DNA from 2 places in the Janthinobacterium sp. GMG1 genome. Region 2 is predicted to be linked to the other one. Evidence: riboswitches for the same ligand, from Rfam matches in the RefSeq annotation. Region 2 holds a riboswitch; the other holds the start of a gene.
What was found. A riboswitch is a leader RNA that binds a small molecule or an ion and turns the genes downstream of it on or off. The one in region 2 is predicted to bind thiamine pyrophosphate.
Positions count from the first base shown of each region.

Region 1: linked by a shared signal. The riboswitch ahead of thiC (phosphomethylpyrimidine synthase ThiC) and the one ahead of SJI03_RS19685 (TonB-dependent siderophore receptor) in region 2 are both predicted to bind thiamine pyrophosphate.

Region 1 covers NZ_JAXQNT010000016.1:113,909-117,322, forward strand. Annotated here, with positions in the region: gene SJI03_RS27520 (ATP-binding protein) at 1-67, shown strand, start outside; gene SJI03_RS27525 (response regulator) at 96-902, shown strand; gene SJI03_RS27530 (hypothetical protein) at 942-1,211, shown strand; TPP riboswitch at 1,295-1,410, shown strand; gene thiC (phosphomethylpyrimidine synthase ThiC) at 1,490-3,403, shown strand.
Region 2 covers NZ_JAXQNT010000007.1:251,959-255,372, forward strand. Annotated here, with positions in the region: gene SJI03_RS19685 (TonB-dependent siderophore receptor) at 1-1,641, opposite strand, end outside; TPP riboswitch at 1,727-1,824, opposite strand; gene SJI03_RS19690 (iron-containing alcohol dehydrogenase) at 1,891-3,048, opposite strand; gene SJI03_RS19695 (hypothetical protein) at 3,191-3,414, shown strand, end outside.

The DNA of each region.
Region 1 (3,414 bases), on a different contig from region 2:
GCTCGATGTGGCCCTGCACCACGCGGCCGCGCTCGGCCTGGCCGATGACTCTCACGTAATACGCTAATTCAGCACTTATTTTTAGGAATACCGCCATGCTTCAAGCCACCGAGATCCTGAACGCCAGCATCCTCATCGTTGATGACCAGGAGGCGAACGTCATGCTGCTGGAACAGGTGCTGCGCAATGCCGGCTATACGCGCATCACGTCCACCATGGATCCGCAAGCCGTGCGCGCGTTGCACCAGCAGCACCGCTATGACCTGATCCTGCTCGACTTGCAGATGCCGGAAATGGATGGTTTTGAAGTCATGGAAGGCTTGCGCGACATCGAGGCGGGCAGCTATCTGCCCGTGCTGGTGATCACGGCACAGCCGGGCCACAAGCTGCGCGCGCTGCAGGCCGGCGCCAAGGATTTCGTCAGCAAGCCCTTCGACCTGGTGGAAGTCAAGACCCGCATCCACAACATGCTGGAAGTGCGCCTGCTGTACCAGAAGCTGGCCGAATACAACAAGTCGCTGGAGCAGATGGTGGAAGAGCGCACGGCGGAGTTGCGCGAAAGCGAAGCGCGTTTCCAGCGCTTCACGGAACTGTCGTCCGACTGGTACTGGGAGCAAGATGCGCAGGGTAACCTGACGCGCTTTTCCGGCCCCGTGGCTGAAATGCTGGGCATCGGCAGCGAGGAAGAGCCGCAGCGCTGGAACGCCACCGAGCGCGCCTTGCTCGATGCAAAAATCGCCGCGCGCGAACCGTTTCTCGATTTTATCTACAGCCGCGCCAACCTCGACGGCAGCACGCAGTACTTGCAGGTGAGCGGTGAACCGATGTTCGACACGGGCAGCCGCTTCATCGGCTACCGCGGCATCGGCCTCGATGTCACGGAGCGCCATCGCAGCGCCTGATTTATACTTGCTGCTATCCATATCCACAAGGAAAGCATCATGGCTGACAAATCGCCCCCGGCAACGCCGCAGCAATACTGGTTCCCCGCCAAGACCTATGGCTGGGGCTGGGGCTTGCCCATCACTTGGCAAGGCTGGCTGGTGTTCCTGGCCGCACTGGCGCTGTTCGCCTGCGGCGCCTTCCTGTTCCCGCCGCAAGACTCGCTGGCGCTGTACATCATCTATGAAGCGGCCATCGTTGCCGTGCTCATTTTCATCTGCCAGATGAAGGGCGAACCGACCAGCTGGCGCTGGGGCAAGAAGAAGTAGCGCGATGTACAAAGACGACACCTGCAAGAAATCATCTGGCCGCGCGGCGTGAACCGCGTATAATTGGCTCGCTGCCGCAAGGTGGCAAACGCTAGGGGTCCTGCCTTTCGCTGTGGAAACACAGTGCAAGCGCGGGTGAGAAATACCCTCCGAACCTGATCTGGATAATGCCAGCGAAGGGAAGCTTTAGGATGAACGCACCCCGCCTTTCCGCGTGCGCAATTCCGAACCTCCTTAGCTGGCTCCAGGCTTAAAAATAGTCTAGCCAAGGAGCCAAAATGAACGCCAACCCGAAATTCCTCTCCGCCACCGCCACGGTCGACGAAGCCGCCATCGCGCCGCTGCCCAATTCGCGCAAGATCTATGTGCAAGGCAGCCGTCCCGACATCCGCGTGCCCATGCGCGAGATCAGCCAGTCCGACACGGAAGCGTCGTTCGGCGGCGAAAAGAATCCGCCGATCTACGTGTATGACACGTCCGGTCCCTACACGGATCCGGACGTGCAGATCGACATCCGCTCCGGCCTCGATACGCCGCGTTTGCCGTGGATCATGGAGCGGGCCGACACGGAAGAATTGCCCGGCCCGACCTCCGACTATGGCATCGCCCGCCTGGCAGACCCGAAACTGGCCGAGCTGCGCTTCAATTTGCACCGCAAGCCGCGCCGCGCCATGGCCGGCAAGAACGTGACGCAAATGCATTACGCGAGGCGCGGCATCATCACGCCGGAAATGGAGTTCGTCGCCATCCGCGAAAACATGCGTCGCCAGGAGTATCTGCAAGAGCTGAAAGCCTCCGGCCCCATGGGCGAGCGCCTGGCCGAGCTGATGGGCCGCCAGCATCCGGGCCAGTCGTTTGGCGCCAGCATCCCGGCCGAGATCACGCCGGAATTCGTGCGCGAGGAAATCGCCCGCGGCCGCGCCATCATTCCCGCCAACATCAATCACCCGGAAGTCGAGCCGATGATCATCGGCCGCAATTTCCTGGTGAAAATTAACGCGAATATTGGCAATTCGGCCGTCACCTCGTCGATCGGCGAGGAAGTGGAAAAGATGACCTGGGCCATCCGCTGGGGCGGCGATAACGTGATGGACTTGTCCACGGGCAAGCATATCCACGAGACGCGTGAATGGATCGTGCGCAACAGTCCCGTGCCGATCGGCACCGTGCCCATCTACCAGGCGCTGGAAAAGGTGAATGGCAAGGCCGAAGATTTGACGTGGGAAATCTTCCGCGACACCCTGATCGAGCAGGCCGAGCAGGGCGTCGACTATTTCACCATCCATGCAGGCGTGCTGCTGCGCTATGTGCCGATGACGGCCAAGCGCCTGACGGGCATCGTTTCGCGCGGCGGCTCCATCATGGCGAAATGGTGCCTGGCGCACCACCAGGAATCGTTCCTGTACACGCATTTCGAAGAAATCTGCGAAATCATGAAGGCGTATGACGTGTCGTTCTCGCTGGGCGACGGCTTGCGTCCCGGCTCCATCTATGACGCCAACGACGAAGCGCAGCTGGGCGAACTGAAAACCCTGGGCGAGCTGACGCAAGTTGCCTGGAAACACGACGTGCAAGTGATGATCGAAGGCCCGGGCCACGTGCCGATGCAGTTGATCAAGGAAAACATGGACTTGCAGCTGGAACAGTGCGGCGAAGCGCCGTTCTACACCCTGGGACCGCTGACCACCGATATCGCGCCCGGCTACGACCACATCACCTCGGGCATCGGCGCGGCCATGATCGGCTGGTACGGCACGGCCATGCTGTGCTACGTGACGCCGAAGGAACACCTGGGCCTGCCCAACAAGGCGGACGTCAAGGATGGCATCATCACCTACAAGATTGCGGCGCATGCGGCCGACCTGGCCAAGGGGCATCCGGGCGCGCAAATCCGCGACAACGCGCTGTCGAAAGCACGCTTCGAATTCCGCTGGGATGACCAGTTCAACATCGGCCTGGACCCGGACAAGGCGCGCGAATTCCACGATGAAACCCTGCCCAAGGATTCGGCCAAGGTGGCGCATTTCTGCTCCATGTGTGGCCCCCACTTCTGCTCGATGAAAATCACGCAGGAAGTGCGCGAATATGCGGCCGGCATGGGCATCGCGGAAGACAAGGCGCTCAAGCAAGGCATGGAAATCAAGGCTATCGAATTCATCAAGAACGGCGCCGAGCTGTACCGCAAGGTCTGAAGGAGAGCGTG
Region 2 (3,414 bases):
GCGGATCTGGAACAGGCTGGCCGCCACCATGAAGTCCGGCGTCACATCCATTTTCACGCCGAGTTCGATTTGCTTCGAACGGCTGGGCGACAATTCCACGTTGGCGTTCTCCGCCTTGCGGTCGGCCGTGCCGCCATGTTCCATGCCCTGCGAATAGGCCGCATACACGGACAGATTGTCAAGCGGGGTGTAGACGAGCGAAACGTTGGGCAGCAGGAAATCGTGCTTGGCGCGGATTTCCGTGTCGGCCTTCAGCACATACTGGTAGCCATCGACATTGATATGGCGCAAGCCGCCATGCAGCTTCCAATTTGGCGCCAGGCTGACGATATCCTGCACGAAGACGGAGTTTTCCGTATCCTTGCGCACCAGGCGCACGGGGCCTTGCACGCCTGTCGACATGTCGACGATCTGCGGGCGGTAGATATTGCTCACGCCAGCCCAGTCGTACACGTACAGGCCGGCGCGGTCCTTGCGGCGGAAGGTTGAGACGCCGGCCGTGAATTCATTGCGCAGCGAGCCGGTGGCGAACTTGCCCTGGATCATGGCTTGCGCGCTCAGCGGCTTTTTCGTCTCGCCCAGGCTGCGGTAGTCATACACGTCGTAGTCGCCATTGCCGCAAAAGCCCGGGTACAGGTCTTGTGCGCTGCAGCCGTACGGGAAGGCCGTGTAGTCGTCGCGCTTGAACGAGTGCTGGTTGGCCGACAGGGTGGCGTGCCAGTCGTCATTGAAGGCGTACTGGAAGCGCAGGCCGATATTGCTGGTGACGGTTTCCACGGGGCGCGTCCACGGCTGCAGGTTGAGCATGGCATCGGCGCTGATGCCGGTTGGCAAAGTTGTATTGTTCAGCAGCTGGAAGCCGGGCGCCGTCGCCTGCGCCTTGTCCTGGTAGTCGGCATCGAGTTGCAGCAGGGCCTGCGGCGAAATCTGCCAGTCGAAGGCGCCGGAAATAAATTTGCGGTTGCCGTCGGCGCCCTTGATGTAGGAGCGCAGGCGCTCGGCCGCCACGTTGACGCGGTAGCCGAAGCGCGTGTCTTCCAGGCGGCCGCCCAGGTCGATGGCGCCATACAGGGTGCCCCGCTCGCGCGCTTCGACGGTGACGGTGCGCAATGGCGCGGCGGTCGGGCGCTTGACAATGAAGTCGATCACGCCGCCCGGCGCGGCCACGCCTGCCTGCAAGCCGGCCAGGCCCTTCAGCACTTCGATGCGTTCCTTGTTTTCCAGCGGAATTTGCGTGTCGCCGGGAATGGCCACGCCATCCTTGCGGTAGCTGGAATTGTTGTCGAGCTTGAAGCCGCGGATGGAAAATTGTTCCGCATAGCCGACGGCGTTGTAGGCGTCATTGATGCTGGTGTCTAGCTTGACGGCATCGCTGAGATTGCGAATTTGCAAGTCCTGCATGTCTTTTTGCGAAATGACGGTGACGGACGCCGGCGTCTGCAGCAGCGGCGCGTCGGAAAAACCGCCCACGGAGGCGCGCTTGGCGGCTGGCGCCTTGCTGGCCGTGACGACGACTTCGGCCATGCTTTGGGCCTGCGGGTCTACGGCTTCGGCGGTGTCATTTGCGGCCAGGGCGGGTGCGGCAAACGCGTGCAGGATCGCCAGGGTCAGTACAGAAACAGATAAATTCGGTGTGGACATAGATTGCTCGTGGTTCAAGCCGACTCGGTAAAGAGCACGGCAGGCTGCTTGTTCGGCTGGCGCCAACGCAGGAGCTATCAAAGGAGGGAGGTACTTTGCGCTTTCCTTCGCTGGCATTATCCAGATCAGGTACGAAGGGTATCTCTCACCCGGATGACTGCTCCAGGACCCCTAGCGAAATGACAGCTTAGCATGAACCACGGCCAGCTGTCCCGCTGGCTGACCGTTTTACAACAGTGTAGCTGGAATCTATAAACTGAGTTCCAGCACCTTGCGGCTGACGGTCGGCGTCACTTCACGCTGTTCGCCCAGCGCCGTCATGCCGTGCGCTTCGAGGGCGGAGACGACGGCGTCCACGCTGGCGTGATTCAGGCCATAGTCGGCCAGGCGCGTCTTGACGCCCATGTGGCGGAAGAAGAATTCCGTGCGCGCAATGGCCGCCTCGATGCGGCCATCCTCGTCGCCGCCGTCGAGGCCCCAGACGCGGGCCGCGTACTGCAGCAGCTTGGCGCGCTTAGCCTGCTTGCGCACGCGCAACATGCTGGGCAGGATGATGGCCAGGGTCTGTGCATGGTCAAGCTCGTACAAGGCCGTCAATTCGTGGCCGATGGCGTGCGTGGACCAGTCCTGTGGCACGCCCACGCCGATCAGGCCGTTCAAGGCCAGGGTGGCGCTCCACATCACGTTGGCGCGCACGTCGTAGTCGTCCGGGTGCGACAGCGCCTTCGGGCCTTCCTCGATCAGGGTCAATAAAATGCCTTCGGCGAAGCGGTCCTGCACGGATGCGTTCACAGGGTAGGTCAGATACTGTTCCATCACATGCGCAAACGCATCGACGACGCCATTGCCCACCTGGCGCAGCGGCAAGGTGAACGTTTTCGACGGGTCCAGCACGGAGAATTTAGGATATACCTTGCGGCTCATGAACGAGCGCTTTTCCTGCGTGGCCTTGCGCGTGATCACGGCCGAACCATTCATTTCGGAACCCGTGGCCGGCAAGGTCAATACGGTGCCGAAGGGCAGGGCGGCCTCGACGATCTTGCCGCCTTTCGCCAGGATGTCCCACGCCACGCCTTCGTGCAGGGCGGCCGCGGCGATGAACTTGGTGCCATCGACCACGGAACCGCCGCCGACGGCCAGCAGGAAATCGATGCGCTCGCTTTTCACCATGGCCACGGCCTGCATCAGGGTTTCATAGCTGGGATTGGGTTCGATGCCGGCAAATTCCAGCACCGTATGGCCGGCCAGCGCCGCCTTGACTTCATCGTAGACGCCGTTCTGCTTGATGCTGCCGCCGCCGTAGGTCATCAGGACCCGCGCCTGCGGCGGGATCAGGCTGGCGATGGCGGCGATCTGGCCCTGGCCGAAAAGGATTTGCGTCGGATTGTAAAAGTCGAAATTGAACATGGGGCTCCTGCCGCTTGGGTTTAGGCTGTTGCTGAGCCATGATTATGGCCGAACAGGTGGAAACGTGTCGTGGACGCTTGAGCTTTTCGTCCGCGCGGTGGAGAATGCAGCCGATGTCACCACCACGCGAAAAGGAATGCGCATGACCAACGTCCCACTGGAAGAATCCGGCTTGCCGGCCACCGCGCTCGACATGCACCGCGCCATCGGCGCCACCATCGCCGCACTGCAGGCGCTGGACCTGAACAGTCAGCGCTTCGAGGCGTGCACGGACCCGGAACTGCGCCGCGTGCTGGCGCATGCGGGCGACACCAGCCGCAAGGAAGCGGCCATGCTGCTTGAATGGATGCGCCGCCGCGATGCGCG